Regions from separate parts of the Exiguobacterium sp. RM11 genome, predicted to be linked through region 1. Evidence: predicted binding sites of a transcription regulator. Region 1 holds the regulator's gene; the other holds the start of a gene.
The links. The regulator Rex, encoded in region 1, represses fermentation and respiration genes when NADH is low (regulators of the CRP and FNR family bind a similar motif). The targets are predictions, from matches to a motif close to TTGTGAAATATTTCACAA.

Region 1 (3,419 bases):
AGGAACTGTCCGAGAAGGCTGCGTACTTCTTGCTCGCGCATGAGCGGCCAGTCGTTCCAAATCTCGTCGATGACACGGTTCGCGTCCGACAAGTTTTGTTGTTCCTGGTCGTAATAACCGATCTCGACGCCGGTTCCGTAACGAATCTCACCCGTGAGGGCGGCTTGTTGTTTCGTCAATACTTTGAGAAGTGTCGACTTTCCGACCCCGTTCGGACCCACGAGAGCGACGGATTCCCCGCGTTGTAGCTGGAAACGGAGATTTTGGGCAATCGGTTCTTCATACCCGATGGCGAGGTCACTCGCGCTCAACACATCGTTCCCGCTCTGTCGTTTGATGGAGAACGAGAGGACAGCACTGCGTTCGTCACCGTCCGGAGCATCGAGGCGGTCGACTTTCTCCAGACGCTTCCGTACGCTTTGCGCCCGTTTCGTCGTCGTCGCCCGGGCGATGTTTCGCTGAATGAAGTCCTGCATCTTGGCAATCTCTTCTTGTTGCGACTCAAACTGCTTCTTCTCTTGTTCGTAGAGAGCGGCCTTTTGTTCGAGATACTTCGTGTAGTTCCCGACGAAGCGGCGGCTCCGATGACGTGACAGCTCATAGACAACCGAGACGACGCGGTCGAGGAAGTAGCGGTCGTGGGAGACGATGAGGACGGCACCTTTATAGCCGCTCAAGTACTTCTCAAGCCAGGCGAGCGTCTCGATGTCCAAATGGTTCGTCGGCTCGTCCAAGATGAGCAGGTCGGGACTTTGAAGGAGCATCTTCGCCAAGGCGAGACGCGTCCGTTGTCCCCCGGAGAGCGTGTCGATCCGACGTTCGAAGTCGTCCGGATAGAAGCGCATCCCGTGAAGGACCGAGCGGATGGTTGCTTCATACTGGTAACCACCGCGCTCTTTGAACGTGTGCTGCTCTTCATCGTAAGAGGAGAGGAGGCGTTCGTACGCAGCGGCGTCGTTTAGAATCCGTTCGGATCCCATGTCGGCCTCCATGCGACGGAGCGTCTTCTCTTGCTCGATCAAGTCCGTGAAGACGGTGAGCATCTCGTTCCAGATCGTCTCGTCGGATTCGAGCCCTGAGTCTTGGGCGAGATAGCCGATGGTGACGTCTTTTGGTTTCATGATGTCCCCGGAGTCATAGTTGTATTCACCGGCGATGACTTTCAAAAGCGTCGACTTCCCGGCCCCGTTTCGGCCGACGAGGGCGACGCGTTCGCCTTCCTGGATTTCGAGTTTGACGTTTTCTAAAATCGGCTCGACGCCGAAGGATTTGGATAAGTTATTGACTTGCAGTAGGATCAAGTGAAAAACCCCTTTCTCTCTATTTAGTATACTGTATTTTTCAGCGATTTTAGGTATATTCGTTGAGTGGTCATGTGAATTCGTTTACAATCAAGGTGTATGAAATTCAGATTCGTTTGTAACGTGTCGTAAAAAGGAGGCTCTTTCCGTTGAGTCAAAACGAACCAAAGATTCCACAAGCGACAGCCAAACGGTTGCCACTATACTATCGATTTATTCAAAGCCTGCACGCATCAGGTAAACAACGTGTCTCTTCAGCAGAACTGAGTGAGGCGGTCAAGGTCGATTCGGCTACGATTCGCCGTGATTTCTCGTACTTCGGTGCGCTCGGTAAAAAGGGATATGGCTATAACGTGCAGTATCTGTTAGACTTTTTCCGAAAGACACTGAATCAGGACGAGATTACGAATGTCGCCTTGGTCGGGGTCGGTCACCTTGGGACGGCATTCGTCAACTATAACTTCCTTAAAAACAATAACACACATATCGTCGTCGGGTTCGATGCAGACGAGACAAAAGTCGGCACGACGATGTCAGGTGTCCCAATTCATCACGTCGATGAGATGGAACAGATCATGAAGCAAAACAAGATCGACGTCGCCATTTTGACGGTACCTTCTGCCTATGCGCAGTCCGTCGCAGACGACTTGGTCCGTTTCGGCATCAAGGGCATCTTGAACTTTACACCGGCACGACTTACCGTACCGGACACGGTTCGCGTCCATCACATCGATTTGTCGATTGAGCTGCAGTCACTCATTTACTTTATGCAACACTATCCAACCGCTGAGGGGGTCCATCAATAATGGAATTACTAGCATCATCACTCGTCGTCGGGATTCCGGGTGGGGCGAGTCTATTCATCATCGCCATCATCGCGCTCATCATCTTCGGACCGAAGAAATTACCGGAGTTTGGTCGCGCGGCCGGACAAACGCTTCGTGAGTTCAAAAATGCAACGAACGGCATGATGAACGAGCACGACGAGAACGACAAGAAAGCTATCGAAAAGAAAGAGCAGTAAGCCATGAATCATCAACCTGATCAAGAGCGGGAACTCACCGATCACTTGACAGAGCTGCGGAGACGACTGATGCTATCTGCATTTGTCGTCTTTGCCTTCTTTTTGATGGCTTTGCCGAGTGTCAAATATGTACTCGCGTACTTGCAAGAAGATCTCGTCGAACGCGGGCTCGAACTGAACGCCTTTGGGGTCGCGGACCCGCTCATGATTTACTTGAACTTGGCGCTCATCATCGGCCTGATTGCGGCGAGCCCATTCCTACTGTATCAAGTGTGGGCGTTTGTCGCACCCGGTCTGCATCCGAATGAACGAAAAGGTACGCTCGCTTATATCCCGATCATCTTCGGATTATTCTTGATTGGCCTTGCGTTCGCCTACTACTGGTTATTCCCGCTTGTCCTCGATATCTCGACGGACCTCGGGCAAGACCTTGGACTCGAACAAATCATCGGAGCGAACAATTACTTCACGTTCTTGTTGCAACTGACGATTCCGTTCGGTCTATTGTTCCAATTGCCGGTCGTGACGATGTTCTTGACCCGGATTGGTGTCGTGACACCATACTTCTTATCGAAGATTCGTAAGTATGCGTACTTCGCGCTATTCGTAGTCGCGGCATTCATCACACCACCGGATTTGACGTCGCACCTTATGGTGTCATTGCCACTCTTCTTCCTATATGAAATCAGTTTATCGATTTCACGCGTCGCCTACAAAGGGGTGTTGCGCCGGGAGAAAGAAGCGATGGTGCAAGAACAGATGGATTTAATGAAACAGATGAATGAAAAATGAGCATCGTTCCGTAAGTGGAATGATGCTTTTTTGTTGTGACATACTGTTATGATAGGATACGAGCGATTGAGAAATTTTTCCATTTTGTATGCTATAATAAAACGAGGCACATATGTAAGGGAGGATGCACGATGATTCGGGAGTACAACGGAGAGGACTTTATATTGCTAGGCACGATGACAACCATCTTACTGTTTTTCTTATTTTTCTCTATACAATCTCGATTGCGACGTCAATTCATCGTTTCGTCGTTGCTACTCGTGACTGGCTATATCTTCTTTTTTGTCGGAATGACAATCGTA
Region 2 (3,419 bases), 590 kb from region 1:
AATACGCGGAGAAAATAGTTTTGCAGACTCTCGACATCTCCGACGACGCGTGCAAGCAAATCCCCACTCCGATATTTCGCAAAAATCGATGGGACGAGTGGTTCAAGTTGTCGATAAAAGCGGACACGTAGCTCGCTTAATATCGTAAACGTCGCCCGGTGTGACGCGAGGCGCTCCCGATAACGACTTCCTGCCCGAATGACCCCGAACAGTTTGATGAGAACGACGGGTACCATGAGCGCATACAAAGGTGGGACGAGCCCCGCCCGTGAGACGAGGTATCCGCTTGCTGCAAACAGGGCGACCGCCGCAATCCCGGCTGCATATCCAAAGAAGATGGAGAGAAGGATATCTCTCTTCTCGCGCATCATCCATTTTGTAATCGTCCAAAGCGAGTTCATCGGCTCACCCCTTTCTGAAGCGCAAACAGTTCCGCATACTCCGGGACGGCGAGCAACGCGTCATGTGTTCCTTCGGCAATCCGTTGCCCGTCCTGCATAAACCAGATGGTATCCGCCTCTTTGATTGTATGCAGGCGATGAGCCACCGTGATCAACGTTGCCTCTTTCGACAACTCAGCAATCGAACGTCTCACAATCTGTTCGGTCTTCAAATCGAGACCGGTCGTCGGCTCATCGAATAAGAGGATACCAGGTCGTTTAAAGAAGGCACGGGCGAGTGCGAGACGTTGTCGTTCTCCACCCGATAGACCAAATCCACCTTCTCCAAGCTCCGTCCAGATCCCGTTCGGTAATTGATCGATCATCTCAGACAGTCCTGCCGCATCGGCTGCTTCCCGTAACGCAAGCTCATCGGCCTCTTCGCCTAAGGCGATGTTATCGGCAAGTGTGCCGGCGAATAGATAAGGGTTTTGTGAGATATAGGCAATGTTCCCGTACCAGGCAGACTCGTCAAACGACTGAAGAGGTTCACCATCCACGAGGACACGTCCCGATTTCACCTGTAGCAGTCCGGAGATGACATTCAGTACTGTCGTCTTCCCGGAACCACTCGCACCGACCAAGGCCAGGTGAGTGCCGGACGGAATCCGACCGCTCAACGGTTGAAGCGCAAAGCGTCCGCCTGCATATTCGAAGGAGACGTCTTCGAGTTCAAGGTTTGGTGTTCGTGAACCGAGTGACTTCGTTCCCCATTCGATGCGGTCATCGGGGGCGTCTAATACCTCAAAGATTCGGTCGGCCGCACCCATACTTCCACGTCCCGTATGGAAGGCACTTCCTAAATCTTTAATCGCCAAATAATACTCTGGCGCTAACACGAGAATCAAAAAGCCAGAGAAGAACGTGAGGTTCTGCCACACGACCATCTGTAAGGCGACTTCTAACGCGACGACTCCGGTACTGAGCATCGAGATGAACTCGAGCATAAGTCCTGATAAGAACGCCGTCTTCAAAACGACCATCGTCGCATCCCGAAAGTCGAGACTACTCTTCTCAATCGCCTTCGCTTCTTGCTCCGTGCGATTGTAAAGCTTGAGCGTCGTCAATCCTTGTAAGACATCTAAAAACTTACCGGAAAACTGATTCATCTTCTCCATCTGTTCTTCTGATTTTTTCTGAGTCGCAATCCCGATGATGATGAAGAACAGCGGAATGAACGGTGCCGTGACCATCATGATGACTCCTGAAATCCAGTGTTGGCTGAAGACGACGACCAAAATGAGGAGCGGGATGATCGACGTTTGGATGACTTGCGGCCAATATTGACTGAAGTAGGCGTCCACCTCGTCGACAGCATCCATGAACACACTGACCTTTTTACCTGATTGTCCTGTCAAAGATGACTCGACCGGACTCGTAGCGTAACGCTCCAACAATTGAAGGCGTAACGTCTGTTTCGCCTTTTCGGATAAACTCGCACCGATGCGTCCCGACACGTATCCAAAAAGCGCTCGTGCCAATAAAGCAACAACGAGCCATAGTAAAGCCGGAAGGATCGCTTCGAATGATTCATCCTTTAAAAAGATTCGGTCGACGATGTCGACGATTAAATACGCTTGCGCCAAAATCGATAGTCCAATCATGACCGCGGATAACACGAGTCCGATGATGTGACCCCTTTCGGCGAAAGCAAGGGCTTGCAGTCGTTTCACTGCATTCATCCTTTCTCTATTTACAATTCCATTGCTTTGTGAGATTCATCACTAATTATACAATATGCCACGTGTTGAAGCGAACGCCCCGCTCGTTCGAACATGTAAAAGACGCCCTCATCCGAGTGGCGTCAGTCGATGTCTTGTTCAAAATATTCGGGGTGACCGATGACAAGTTGATGGGCGTCGATGCGAAGCACATCTTCTTTTCGAAGCTTCGCTAAAATCGTCGAAACCGTCTCCCGGGACGTACCGGACAGACGAGAAAGTTCGATTGCGGTGAATGGGCAACGGACACGGACACCTTGTTCGTCCGGTTCCCCTAAATCTTCAATCAAGAAATGGAGCGTATTGATGACACGTTCTTTCGCGCTCGGCGTGATGATTTCTTGGACACGCCTTTCATGCAAATCAAGAATACGATTCATCTGGTCAATGATATAGAGTAGCATGCTCGACTGCGTGGACACGAACCGCTCAAAGCGATCTGTCGGGATGTAGATGACCTCAATATCCGTCACCGCTTCAGCCGTATGACGATAGTCTTCCCCTGTGAATAAACCGTTGTATGGGAAAAATTGTTTCGGTTTCACGTAATCGGCGTAATGATGGGTCGCATTCTCGTTCATCCGCTCGAGTTTGATATAACCGCTCATCAAGAAATACACACGCTCGCGCGGATCCCCTTCCATGAACAATAGTTGTCCTTTCCGATACGTCCGGCAATAGACGTGCGGAATCAACTGTTCAAGTGCTCGACTCGGACATGTCGCAAACAGCGTCAACTGCCGTAAATCGTCAATCGTCCACATGTGTCGCATGTTTATCCCCTCATTTCTATTCTTCTATCTTCAGTATAATGGGATTTTCAATGAAAGCGCTTTCTAAATCCGACAGTTTTCTGACATGACAAAAGGGGGTCTCCCCCCTTTTTCAGTCCAACATCAGTTCCAATAGGGCGTCCTGTAAATCACGATCGAGTTCTAACGCATGGAGGTCAAACAACCATGCCTCGAGACGGGTCTTCGTGGTCGCCATCTGATACAGACGATCTTTCAAGTCATAAGCGATTTCAGCGCGATCTAAGAAGCGATAGACACGATCGAGTCGATGTGCGTTCTGTGTCACATCGACCGGCAGCGTCACGGTCTGCTCCTGTTTCCATTCACCGAGTGGGATGTGTAACGTCTGCGTCTCCGCATCATAGTCCCCTTCTCCGACGACCCCGCGGATTAGAATCGTCAACGTTCGATTCGCCGGGACGAGTGTCAGATCACCTGATGTCTCGATGTGGAGCGTGCGTGCT

Region 2: a site for Rex is predicted at 2,150-2,167, ahead of cydD (thiol reductant ABC exporter subunit CydD). Genes of this name have one in related genera too.

The regions. Positions count from the first base shown of each region.
Region 1 is NZ_CM187558.1:2,495,953-2,499,371, reverse strand. Features, by position in the region: gene AC5LIL_RS12990 (ABC-F family ATP-binding cassette domain-containing protein) at 1-1,301, opposite strand, end outside; gene AC5LIL_RS12985 (redox-sensing transcriptional repressor Rex) at 1,451-2,107, shown strand; gene tatA (twin-arginine translocase TatA/TatE family subunit) at 2,107-2,325, shown strand; gene tatC (twin-arginine translocase subunit TatC) at 2,329-3,117, shown strand; gene AC5LIL_RS12970 (hypothetical protein) at 3,249-3,419, shown strand, end outside.
Region 2 is NZ_CM187558.1:269,755-273,173, reverse strand. Features, by position in the region: gene cydC (thiol reductant ABC exporter subunit CydC) at 1-401, opposite strand, end outside; gene cydD (thiol reductant ABC exporter subunit CydD) at 398-2,122, opposite strand; gene AC5LIL_RS01570 (Crp/Fnr family transcriptional regulator) at 2,245-2,934, opposite strand; gene AC5LIL_RS01565 (glycoside hydrolase family 31 protein) at 3,047-3,419, opposite strand, start outside.